3 regions of the Mycobacterium sp. 134 genome follow, and region 2 is predicted to be linked to each of the others. Evidence: riboswitches for the same ligand, from Rfam matches in the RefSeq annotation. Region 2 holds a riboswitch; each other region holds the start of a gene.
The links. Region 2 has a riboswitch for glycine ahead of gcvP (aminomethyl-transferring glycine dehydrogenase). Riboswitches for the same ligand answer to the same signal wherever they lie in the genome.

Region 1 (4,209 bases), 3.0 Mb from region 2:
CGGGATGTCGATCGGCGCAGTGCTGGACCTGCTGCGGGGCGACTTTCCGGACATCAGCATCTCCAAGATCCGATTCCTCGAGGCAGAGGGACTAGTCACGCCGCAGCGCACCGCGTCGGGGTACCGGCGGTTCACCGCGTACGACTGTGCGCGATTGCGGTTCATCCTGACCGCGCAGCGTGACCAGTACCTGCCGTTGAAGGTGATCAAGGCCCAGTTGGACGCCCAACCCGACGGTGAGTTGCCACAGGCGGGATCCGCCTACGGTGTGCCGCGTTTGGTGCCGGTATCCGAGGGTGGGGACGGCTCGCCGGACGGCGCCGCCGGTGTTTCGGCGGTGGCGCCGCCGCAGGTCCGGCTGTCCCGCGAAGATCTGTTGGCCCGGTCGGGCATCGACGACGAGATGCTGGGGGCGCTGGTGCGCAACGGCATCATCACCGCCGGGCCGGGCTTTTCGATGAACATTCCGTGGTGATCGCGCAGTGTGCGCGCGCCCTCGGTGACTACGGTGTCGAGCCCCGACACCTGCGGGCGTTCCGCTCCGCGGCGGACCGGCAATCCGACCTGATCGCCCAGATCGCGGGCCCCGTGGGCAAGGCGAGCAAGGCCGGAGCCCGCGACCGCGCCGACGATCTGGCGCGTGAGGTGGCCGCCCTGGCGATCACCCTGCACACGTCGCTCATCAAGTCCGCCGTACGCGACGTTCTGGATCGCTGAGGACTAGACTCGTTTTGACGGCCAGTTCGTCTACGTCGGGACCCCTGGCAATGTGGTGATGGCGGACAGTGCGACGGACGAAGATTCGACGAAACGGCACGGCGGTGCGGAGGGCAGGCACAGATGGCTGAGGTTCGCGTGGTCGGCATTCGGGTGGAACAGCCGCAGAACCAGCCCGTGTTGCTTTTGCGGGAATCCAACGGTGATCGCTACCTACCGATCTGGATCGGGCAGTCGGAGGCTGCCGCGATCGCGCTGGAACAGCAGGGCGTCGAGCCCGCCCGGCCGCTCACCCACGACCTGATCCGAGATGTCATTACCGCCCTTGGGCATTCGCTCAAAGAGGTGCGGATCGTCGACCTGCAGGAAGGCACCTTCTACGCCGACCTGATCTTCGACCGCGACATCAAGGTGTCGGCCAGGCCCTCGGACTCGGTGGCGATCGCCCTGCGTGTCGGCGTCCCGATCTACGTGGAGGAGGCGGTGCTGGCCGAGGCCGGCCTGCTGATCCCGGACGAGAACGACGAAGAGGCTGCAGGCACTGTCCGCGAGGACGAGGTCGAGAAGTTCAAGGAATTCCTGGACAGCGTTTCCCCGGACGACTTCAAGGCCACATGACCGCCGCCCGCGCCGCTGCGCCGTCGCAGATCACGGATACGTCTCAAGTGGGCATACCGGTGTCAACACGCGGCGCGGGAGCCGATCGGGCGGGAATTCGGGCGCCATACTTTCTCTGCAGCGGGCATTCAGGGCTCGGCGGGAAGCGTATGCTCGACACATTCGAGCTCGCAGCAAACCGCCGCGGCACAGGTGGCCGCGGTACATGACGTAGTAGTACGACGCGGGCGAGTTCGAACGGCGAGAGGATTCACAGTGGGTGACACGCCACGGCAGGAAGAGCTGGATCTGACCACCGGGAGCGGCGCGGAGCCGCCTGTCAGGCCGGCCGGCGAACCCGTGCAGGGTGGGCTGTTCCCCGACGATTCGGTTCCTGACGAACTCGTCGGTTATCGCGGCCCGAGCGCGTGCCAGATCGCCGGGATCACCTACCGGCAGCTCGATTACTGGGCGCGCACCTCCCTGGTGGTTCCCTCCATCCGGGGCGCGGCCGGTTCGGGCAGCCAGCGCCTCTACTCGTTCAAGGACGTTCTGGTCCTCAAGATCGTCAAGCGGTTGCTCGACACCGGTATCTCGTTGCACAACATCCGGGTCGCGGTCGACCACCTGCGCCAACGAGGCGTGCAGGATCTGGCCAACATCACCCTGTTCTCCGACGGCACCACGGTCTACGAGTGCACGTCCGCCGAAGAGGTTGTCGACCTGCTGCAGGGCGGTCAGGGCGTGTTCGGCATCGCGGTATCCGGCGCCATGCGTGAGCTGACCGGCACCATCGCCGATTTCCCGGGCGAGCGTGCCGACGGCGGCGAGTCCATCGCATCACCCGAGGATGAGCTGGCGTCGCGGCGCAAAAGCCGCGACCGCAAGATCGGCTGACCCTCCCTCCCGACCAGACACCTAGGCGCCCCGCATCCGGTGATGCGGGGCACCTGCGCGTCGGTGCACGCTATGCGGAGAAGCCAGTGGATGCCCGGTAAGATGAGGGACGCATCGCCCTCGCGCGGGAGAGCTTCGTGACAGCCAGCCACGGACGCCGAAGGAGCAATACCTCTCCGTCAACCTCTCAGGCACCCAGGACCGCGCCAGGCCCCGATGCCTCTGGAAAGCGGTGCCCGCTGGGCACCCGCCCATGGGGAAAAGTCCTGCACCGGGGCTGAATCTCTCAGGCACCCGGACCGGGTCGACGACAGAGGGAGAGGGACTGCTACGACGTCTGAGCACGTCTGCGCCTCAGGAGAGTGTCGTGTCCGACCAGCATCAATCGCGTTTCTCCGATCGTCACATCGGCCCGGACGCCTCCGCCGTCAGCACCATGCTCGACGTGATCGGCGTGGCATCCCTCGACGAGCTCGCTGCCAAGGCGCTTCCGGCAGGCATCCTCGACGCGCTGTCGTCCGGTGGTGTCGCCCCGGGCCTGGAGGGTCTGCCCGCGCCGGCCACCGAGGAGGAGTCACTGGCCGAGCTGCGCGCGTTGGCCGACTCCAACACCACCGCGGTCTCGATGATCGGTCAGGGCTACTTCGACACCTTCACGCCCGCCGTGCTGCGGCGCAACATTCTTGAGAACCCCGCCTGGTACACCGCGTACACGCCGTACCAGCCCGAGATCAGCCAGGGCCGTCTCGAGGTCCTGCTGAACTTCCAGACCATGGTCTCGGATCTGACCGGCCTCGAGGTGGCCAACGCCTCGATGCTCGACGAGGGCACCGCCGCGGCCGAGGCCATGACGCTGATGCACCGCGCGACCAAGTCCAAGGCGAATCGACTCCTGGTCGACACCGACGTGTACGCGCAGACCGCGGCCGTGCTGGCCACCCGGGCGGAGCCGCTCGGCATCGAGATCGTCACGGCCGATCTGCGCCAGGGACTTCCGGACGGCGAGTTCTTCGGTGTCATCGTGCAACTGCCCGGAGCGAGCGGGCGGGTAGGCGATTGGTCCGCGCTGATCAGCGCAGCCCACGAGCACGGCGCGCTTGTCGCCGTCGGTGCCGACCTGCTGGCGCTGACCGTGATCACCCCGCCCGGCGAGATCGGCGCCGACGTGGCCTTCGGAACGAGCCAACGGTTCGGCGTGCCAATGGGATTCGGTGGACCCCACGCCGGCTATCTGGCCGTGCACGCCAAGCATGCCCGGCAGTTGCCGGGCCGGCTCGTCGGCGTCTCCGTCGACGCCGACGGCGCGCCGGCCTACCGCCTGGCGCTGCAGACCCGCGAGCAGCACATCCGCCGGGACAAGGCGACCAGCAACATCTGTACCGCACAGGTGCTGCTGGCGGTGATGGCCGCGATGTACGCCAGCTATCACGGCGCTCAAGGACTGACTGCGATCGCCCGCCGCGTGCACGGCCACGCCTCGGCGATCGCCGGCGCGCTGGGCGATGCGCTGGTGCACGACAAGTACTTCGACACCGTGCTGGCCCGGGTTCCCGGACGCGCCGACGCGGTGGTCGCGGCCGCCAAGGCCAAGGGGATCAACCTGTGGCGCGTGGATGCCGATCACGTGTCGGTGTCCTGCGACGAGGCGACCACCGATGCGCATGTGGCCGCGGTACTGGAGGCGTTCGGCGTCTCGGCCGCCGAACCGGTGTCGGCGGGCGTCGTGACGCGGACCTCGGAATTCCTCACGCACCCGGCGTTCAACAAGTACCGCACCGAGACCGAGATGATGCGTTACCTCCGGGCGTTGGCGGACAAGGACATCGCGTTGGACCGCAGCATGATTCCGCTGGGCTCCTGCACGATGAAGCTCAACGCGGCCGCTGAGATGGAGCCGATCACCTGGCCCGAGTTCGGCCGTCAGCACCCGTTCGCGCCGGCATCGGACAATCCGGGACTGCGCAAACTGATCGCCGATCTGCAGGACTGGCTCACCGG
Region 2 (4,209 bases):
CCGGCGTTGGGCTGCAACGAAACCCGGTCGTAGCCGGTGATCTCGGCCAGCCAGGTTTCCAGATTGCCGATCAGCTCGAGGTACCCCGCGGTCTGTTCTGCAGGCGCGTACGGGTGGATACCGGCGAACCCGGGCCAGCTGATCGGTTCCATCTCCGCCGCGGCGTTGAGCTTCATGGTGCAGGACCCGAGCGGGATCATGGTGCGGTCCAGCGCCAGATCCCGGTCCGAGAGTTCCCGCAGGAAACGCAACATCGCGGTTTCGGATCGATGCGTGTGAAACACGGGGTGCTGCAGGTACTCCGACGTGCGAAGCAGACCGGCAGGCAGCGCGAACGGACGATCGGTGGCCACCGGCGAAGCACCGAACACCTCGAGCACGCGCCCGACCACGTCCTCGGTGGTGCACTCGTCGCAGGTGATGCCGACGCGGTCGGCGTCGACCAGACGAAGGTTGATACCGGCCCGGTCCGCGGCCGCCACGATCTCGTGGGCGGTGCCAGGGACCCGCACCTGCACGGTGTCGAAGAACGAGTCGTGCGCGATCTCGCGCCCCGCGGCACGCAGACCGTCGGCCAGGGTGACGGCATGACCATGGACGCGGGTTGCGATGGCGCGCAACCCTTCCGGCCCGTGGTAGGCGGCGTACATGGCTGCGACGTTGGCCAGCAATGCCTGCGCGGTGCAGATGTTGCTGGTCGCCTTGTCGCGGCGGATGTGCTGCTCGCGGGTCTGCAGTGCGAGCCGGTAGGCGGGCTTGCCTGCCACATCGACAGATACCCCGACCAGGCGGCCGGGCAGCATGCGCTCCAGACCGGACCGCACCGCCATGTAGCCGGCGTGGGGACCGCCGAAGAACAACGGCACACCGAACCGCTGCGCCGAGCCCACCGCGATGTCGGCGCCCTGCTCGCCGGGGGCCGTGATCAGGGTCAGCGCCAGCAGGTCGGCGGCGACCGTGGTGAGCATGCCGCGCTCGTGTGCCGCGGCGACGAGCGGGGCGAGGTCACGCACCACTCCGCTGGCGCCCGGGGACTGGAAGACGACGCCGAAGGCGTCGCCGTCGGGCAGTGCCCCGGTCAGATCGGCGACCACCACCTCGACTCCGACGGCTTCGGCCCGCCCACGCACCACCGCGAGGGTCTGCGGCAGGCAATCGGCGTCCAGCACCACACGGTTGGACGACACCGTCTTGTTGGCCCGCCGCATCAACAGCACCGCCTCCATCACCGCGGTGGCCTCATCCAGCAGCGACGCACCGGCGACCGGCAGCGCCGTCAGGTCCTCGATCAGCGTCTGGAACGTCAGCAGCGCCTCGAGCCTGCCCTGCGAGATCTCCGGCTGGTACGGCGTATATGCGGTGTACCAGGCCGGCGACTCGAGCATGTTGCGGCGCAGGACCGCGGGGGTGATGGTGTCGTGGTAGCCGAGGCCGATCATCTGAATCCGCGGCTGATTGCGGTCGGCCAGCTCGCGCAGTGCCGCGAGGACCTGCTGTTCGGATCGCGCGGCGGGCAGCCGCAAGCCGTCGGTGCAGCGGATCTGCCGGGGCACCGCGCTGTCGATCAACTCATCGGTGCTGGCGAATCCGAGAACATCGAGCATGCGCCGCTCGCCCACTCGGTCAGGGCCGATGTGTCGGTCGCGAAAAGAGTTGTCGTCGTGGACAATTGCGGTGCACTCAGGCATGAGGTGACTCCGGTTTCGGGCACCGCGGTTACACGATGCGTCGTGAAGTGACACCTCCCCGCTCTGTCCTGAAACCTGAGAGTTTTAGCGCGTTGCGCCTTTCCCCTTCGGTAAGCCCGATCCTGCGATCGCGCTGTTCTCCAGAGTTGTCTCGACACTGCGGTATTGGGCCTGAGAGATTCCCGGGGAGGAGTTGCTCCTACGGCGCCTCCGGAATCGGAGGTTCTCCCACAATGCGTCATCGACGTATTGAGTTATGTGACGGATGCTACTCGATCAGGGCGCCGTGGCCGCAACCTCACCGTTGACGGGCAGATTCGACTGCCGTCCGGCGACCATGAGCGACACGATGTCGAACACCACCGTGGCCGCCGCCACGCTGGTGATTTCGGCATGGTCGTAGGCGGGGGCCACCTCGACGACGTCGGCGCCGACGATGTTGAGGCCGGACATCTTGCGCAGCATCTTCAGCAGCTCGCGCGAGGTCAGACCACCGGATTCGGGTGTGCCGGTGCCCGGGGCGAACGCCGGGTCGAGCACGTCGATGTCGATGGACAGGTACACCGGGAGGTCGTCGACCCGGCGGCGCACCACGTCGACGGCCGCGTCGGTGCCGATCACGTCGAGGTCGCCCGCCCGGATGATCTTGAATCCCATGCGGGCGTCGTCGTCGAGATCGATCTGGTCGTAGATCGGGCCGCGGATGCCGACGTGGATCGAGTGATCCTCGATCAGCAACCCCTCCTCGAACGCCCGGCGGAAGATCGTGCCGTGCGTGACCGGCGCGTTGAAGTAGGTGTCCCAGGTGTCCAGGTGCGCGTCGAAGTGGACCAGCGCGACGGGACCGTGCTTGGCGTGCAGGGCCCGCAGGTTCGGCAGCGCGATGGTGTGGTCACCGCCGATGGACACGATGCGACGGTCGCCGCCGGTGAGGATGTCGGAGGCGTGATCCTGGATCTGCCGGCAGGCCTCGTCGATGTTGTACGGCGTGACGGCGACGTCTCCGGCATCGACCACCTGCACGTGCTCCAGCGGCGCGACGCCGAGTTCGACGTGATAGCCGGGACGGAGGGTGCGCGCGGCCTGCCGGACCGCCATCGGACCGAATCGGGCACCGGGCCGGTAGGAGGTGCCGCCGTCGAAGGGCACGCCGAGGATCGCGATGTCGTAGTCGGACACCTCGTGGATGTCGGCGATCCGGGCGAAGGTGCCCTTCCCGGCGTAGCGCGGGACCTGGGTGGCGGGCAGTGCGCCGATGATGCCGTCATGCGTGCTCATCTGTGGTTTCCAGCCTTTCGACTCGCCGGGTGTTGACAGTCAGCATCACTCCCGGTGCACGCCCGCAGCGAGCAGACAATGCCCAAACACTGGCGAGTGCCTTTGAGCAATCGCACAAGCGCCTATCGTCAGAGCCGCACGTCAGCCACTGATCGACGGAGGTCCGCGATGCGTCTGTCCACCCGTAACCAGCTCACCGGCACGGTCACCGAGGTCACGATCGGCGCGGTCATGGCGACCGTGAAGGTCAAGCTCGACGGCGGTGACCAGATCGTCACGGCCTCCATCACGAAGGAAGCCGTCGAGGAACTGGGTCTGGCGCCGGGCACCGCGGCGACGGTGCTGGTCAAGTCGACCGAGGTGATGCTCGGCGTCGACTGACGTCGGATACGCCCGCCTCAGTCCGCCTGCAGCAGGTCCACCAGCGCAACGGCCAGGTCGTGCAGGCCTGCGTCGAGCGAGTAGCTCTCCTCGGTGGTCCAGCTGATGACGCCGCCGACCAACGCGCCGACGATGATGTCGGCCAGGGTGCGCGGATCGTGTTTACGCGTGACCTCCCCCCGCGCGACACCGTCCTCGATCAGTTCGACGAACGTCTGGTGCAGTCCGTAGCCCCGCGGCAGCCGCAATCCGGTGGTGGCGAACAACGCCCCGATCAGTTCGCGGTAGGTGTCGCCGGACCGGGTCAGCGTGCCGGCGATGTCGTCGAAAAGCCCGATGAGTCGCGCCGGCACCGGCTCGCCCGACCGGTCGCGCAACACCTCCTGAAGGTTGAGCAACCGCTGCTCGGCCAGCGCGGCCAGCATGTCCTGCCGGGTGGCGAAGTGGTTGAAGAAGGTCCGGTTCGCAACGTCGGCCCGCTCGCAGATGTCCTCGATCTTGGTGGCGTCGACGCCCTGCGACAGGAACAGATCGAATGCGGCCTGCAGTATGCGCTCGCGCACTTCCTGCTTGCGCCGCTGCGTTCGATCCATGGCCACCGACCTTACCGATGGCCCGGCAAAGCCGGTCAGCTGCACAGTGATTCCGACAGGCCCCACAGCTGTGCCGCCCGGTCCGGATCGACCGCATACGGGACGAGTTCGGGCCGGATCCGGCAGTCTGCCAGGTACACCGAACCGACCCCGGTCAACTCCGGGCTCACCGCGGCCCACACCTGCGTCGCCGCCCCCTGGTCGGGGAGCACGAAGTCGTGACGGACGTCGATACGTTCGGTCTCCGCGCTCGGTCTCGCGGGCGTGAT
Region 3 (4,209 bases), 3.0 Mb from region 2:
GCCGCCGTTGTCCGCGGTGAACACCGTGCCCACATCGGTTCCGGAACCACCGGACCGGGTGCGGCTTTGTGGGTCGAGGTGGAGGAAGCCGGCGAGCCCGAAGCGGTGACCGACGAGACCAAGGCGCTGGCCGCCGAATACAAGAAGTTGCTGCTGGCCATGCTGCAGCGGCGCGAGGCCTGGCAGATCGTCGACGTGGTCAACAAGATCACCGACCCGTCCGCGCTGGCCGACACGGCCGGCTACGCCTCTTACCTGACCGACGTGCAGAAGCGTCAGCTCCTGGAGACCGAGGATGCGGCCGAACGACTGCGTGTCCTCATCGCCTGGACCGGCGAGCACCTGGCCGAGGTCGAGGTCAACGACAAGATCGCCGAGGATGTCCGGGCCGGGATGGACAAGCAGCAGAAGGAATTCCTGCTGCGCCAGCAGTTGAACGCCATCCGCAAGGAACTGGGCGAAGGCGAGCCCGAGGGGTCTGACGACTACCGGGCCCGGGTCGAGGCCGCCGATCTGCCGGACAAGGTCCGCGAGGCCGCGTTGCGCGAGGTCGGCAAGCTGGAACGCTCCAGCGAGCAGAGCCCCGAGGGCGGCTGGATCCGTACCTGGCTGGACACCGTCCTGGATCTGCCGTGGAACGAGCGGACCGAGGACTCCACCGACCTCAAGGGTGCCCGCGAGATCTTGGACGCCGATCACCACGGTCTGGACGACGTCAAGGACCGAATCGTCGAGTACCTGGCCGTGCGGGCCCGTCGTGCCCAGCGCGGCATGGCCGTCGTCGGTGGCCGCGGCTCGGGCGCCGTGATGGTGCTGGCAGGTCCGCCCGGGGTCGGCAAGACCTCGCTGGGTGAGTCCGTGGCCCGGGCACTGGGCCGCAAGTTCGTGCGCGTCGCCCTGGGCGGTGTGCGCGACGAGGCCGAGATCCGCGGCCACCGGCGTACCTACGTCGGCGCGCTGCCGGGCCGCATCGTGCGGGCCATCGGCGAGGCGGGTTCGATGAATCCCGTTGTGCTGCTGGACGAGATCGACAAGGTGGGCTCGGACTACCGGGGCGACCCGTCGGCCGCGCTGCTGGAGGTGCTGGACCCGGCGCAGAACCACACGTTCCGCGATCACTACCTCGACCTGGATCTGGACCTGTCCGACGTGGTGTTCCTGGCGACGGCCAACGTCATCGAGAACATCCCCTCGGCGTTGCTGGACCGGATGGAGCTGGTGCAGATCGACGGCTACACCGAGGACGACAAGGTCGCGATCGCTCGGGACTACCTGCTGCCACGGCAGTCCGAACGGGCGGCACTGACCGACGCCGAGGTGACGGTGACGGATGCGGCGTTGCGCAAGATCGCCGCGGACTACACCCGCGAGCCGGGTGTTCGTCAGTTCGAGCGGTTGCTGGCCAAGGCGCTGCGCAAGGTGACCACGAAACTGGACGAAGGCGGAATCGTCAACGTCGTCGTTGACGAGCCGGATCTCGTTGAGTACCTGGGTCGTCCACGCTTCACGCCGGAGTCCGACGAGCGCACCGCGGTGCCGGGTGTGGCGACCGGCCTGGCCGTCACAGGCCTGGGCGGTGACGTGCTCTTCATCGAGGTGAACTCGAACGAGGGCGAGCCTGGGCTGAAGCTGACCGGTCAACTGGGCGACGTCATGAAGGAGTCGGCGCAGATCGCGCTGTCCTACGTGCGGGCCCACGCCGACCAGTTGGGCGTCGACCCGAAGGCGCTGGACCGTCAGATCCACGTGCACGTCCCCGCGGGCGCGGTGCCCAAGGACGGGCCGTCGGCCGGCGTCACGATGGTGACGGCACTGGTGTCGATGGCCACCGGGCGGCAGGTGCGCGGCGATGTCGGCATGACCGGCGAGGTCACGCTGAACGGCCGGGTGCTGCCCATCGGCGGCGTGAAGCAGAAGCTGCTCGCCGCGCAGCGGGCGGGGCTGAAGACGGTGTTCATCCCGGCGCGCAACGAGCCCGACCTGGACGATGTGCCGGCCGAGGTGCTCGACGCACTGGAGGTCAAGCCGATGACCGACGTGGCCGACATCGTCGTGGCGGCGCTGGAACCGGCCGCCGAGCAGGCGACAGCAGCCGCGTAAGGAAAAACACCGCGCGAGCGACCGTGAATGTACGCAGGTGACGGCGGGTCACCGTACAGACACGGTCGCTCGGCGTGCGTGGGTGACGCGCGGATGACGCGCGGTCCCCATGGGGGTGCGCGATCCGCACTCGGCTGCTAACGTGACGCGCGGCACACTCCGGGTTCGGGGTGGCTCACAACTCAAGACGCCGTTGAGTCGCGGCGGGAGAGTCCCGCCCCATCCAGCCGGCGGGCGCCGCAGGAGCAAATCCTCCCCAGGAATCTCTCAGGCCCCCGTATCGCCGCGACTAGGCACCTCTGGAAAGCAGTCGGCCAGTCCAGGACCGGCTCACCGAAGGGGCAGGTGAAGCGCCGGTAGCGGCGGTTCGTGAAAACTCTCAGGTTCAAAACGACAGAGCGGGGAGGCGCCCGCAGTCCGCGCTCCCCATGGGGCCTGAGATCCTTAGGTTGCTATGTCCCAATCCAGTGATCTGTCCGCTGATTCAGCGGAATCGCCCGCATCGTCCGGCGAGCCACAGCACCTCTCCCGCCAGCTCTCCAACCGGCACATCCAGCTGATCGCGATCGGCGGCGCCATCGGCACGGGCCTGTTCATGGGGTCCGGCAAGACCATCTCGCTGGCCGGCCCGTCGGTGCTGTTCGTCTACATGATCATCGGCTTCATGCTGTTCTTCGTGATGCGGGCCATGGGCGAGCTGCTGCTGTCCAACCTGCATTACAAGTCCTTCGCCGATTTCGCCGCCGACCTGCTCGGCCCGTGGGCGGGGTTCTTCACCGGCTGGACCTACTGGTTCTGCTGGATCGTCACGGGCGTCGCCGACGTGGTGGTGATCGCCGGGTACGTGGCCTTCTGGTGGCCGGACCTTCCCCTGTGGATACCGGCGCTCGCGACGGTCGTGGTGCTGATCGGGCTGAATCTGCCGACCGTGCGGGCCTTCGGCGAGACCGAGTTCTGGTTCGCCCTGATCAAGATCGTCGCGATCGTGACGCTGATCATCATCGGCCTCGTCATGATCTTCACCAGTTTCCAAGCTCCCACCGGCGCCCAGGCCTCCTTCGCCAACCTGTGGAACGACGGCGGCTTCTTCCCCACCGGCCCAATGGGATTCGTGGCCGGTTTCCAGATCGCGACCTTCGCGTTCGTCGGCATCGAACTGGTGGGTACCACTGCCGCCGAGGCCAAGGACCCGGAGCGCAACCTGCCGAAGGCGATCAACTCGATCCCCGTGCGCGTCATGCTCTTCTACGTCGCCGCCCTGACCATCATCATCGCGGTCACGCCGTGGCGCGAGATCGATCCCAAACTCAGCCCGTTCGTGGCGATGTTCAGCCTGGCGGGCCTGGGAATCGCCGCGTCGGTGGTCAACTTCGTGGTGCTGACCTCGGCGACGTCGTCGGCCAACTCCGGGATCTACTCGACCTCCCGGATGGTCTACGGCCTGGCCACCGAGGGTGATGCACCCCGCCTGTTCGGCCGGCTCACCTCACGGCGCGTGCCGGCCAACGCGCTGTTCCTGTCCGGGGTGTTCCTGCTGTCCGGTGTGGTCATGGTCGCAGCCGGCGACTCGATCGTGGCGGCCTTCACGTTGGTGACGACCATCTCGTCGCTGTGCTTCATCTTCGTCTGGACGATCATCCTGGTCAGCTACCTCGTGTACCGGAAACGCCGGCCGGAACTGCACGAGGCGTCGAAGTTCAAGATGCCCGGCGGCATCGTGATGTGTTACGTCGTCCTGACCTTCTTCGCCTTCCTGATCGTGGCGTTCGCCCTGAAGGAAGACACCCTGCAGGCTGAACTCGTGACGCCGGTGTGGTTCCTGGTACTCGGTATCGCCTGGCTGGTGCTGCGGCGTCGCCCGCAACACCTGGCCCGCGAAGCCGAATTCCGCGCCGAACTGAAGTCGACGGATTCGGACTGACGCTCGGTAGGGTGGCGCCATGGTGGATCTTCGTGATCTGAAGCGACGCATCGTCCATGGCGCCCAACGCCGCATCGTCAATCCGGTCGGCCGCCAACTGCCCGTCACCATGCTGGAGACGGTCGGCCGGAAATCCGGCGAACCACGGCACACCGCCGTGGGCGGCCGGGTGATCGGCGATCAATTCT

Region 1: linked by a shared signal. The riboswitch ahead of gcvP (aminomethyl-transferring glycine dehydrogenase) and the one ahead of gcvP (aminomethyl-transferring glycine dehydrogenase) in region 2 are both predicted to bind glycine.
Region 3: linked by a shared signal. The riboswitch ahead of cycA (D-serine/D-alanine/glycine transporter) and the one ahead of gcvP (aminomethyl-transferring glycine dehydrogenase) in region 2 are both predicted to bind glycine.

What each region holds. Positions count from the first base shown of each region.
Region 1 covers NZ_JBLVUN010000008.1:2,972,734-2,976,942, forward strand. Annotated here, with positions in the region: partial or broken gene ACNQVK_RS19000 (MerR family transcriptional regulator) at 1-717, shown strand, start outside; gene ACNQVK_RS19005 (bifunctional nuclease family protein) at 841-1,335, shown strand; gene ACNQVK_RS19010 (MerR family transcriptional regulator) at 1,591-2,211, shown strand; glycine riboswitch at 2,327-2,425, shown strand; gene gcvP (aminomethyl-transferring glycine dehydrogenase) at 2,579-4,209, shown strand, end outside.
Region 2 covers NZ_JBLVUN010000008.1:6,018,091-6,022,299, forward strand. Annotated here, with positions in the region: gene gcvP (aminomethyl-transferring glycine dehydrogenase) at 1-1,688, opposite strand, end outside; glycine riboswitch at 1,839-1,929, opposite strand; gene speB (agmatinase) at 1,965-2,966, opposite strand; gene ACNQVK_RS33770 (TOBE domain-containing protein) at 3,135-3,347, shown strand; gene ACNQVK_RS33775 (TetR/AcrR family transcriptional regulator) at 3,365-3,940, opposite strand; gene ACNQVK_RS33780 (SDR family NAD(P)-dependent oxidoreductase) at 3,976-4,209, opposite strand, start outside.
Region 3 covers NZ_JBLVUN010000008.1:3,022,732-3,026,940, reverse strand. Annotated here, with positions in the region: gene lon (endopeptidase La) at 1-2,100, shown strand, start outside; glycine riboswitch at 2,295-2,393, shown strand; gene cycA (D-serine/D-alanine/glycine transporter) at 2,555-4,021, shown strand; gene ACNQVK_RS19240 (nitroreductase/quinone reductase family protein) at 4,041-4,209, shown strand, end outside.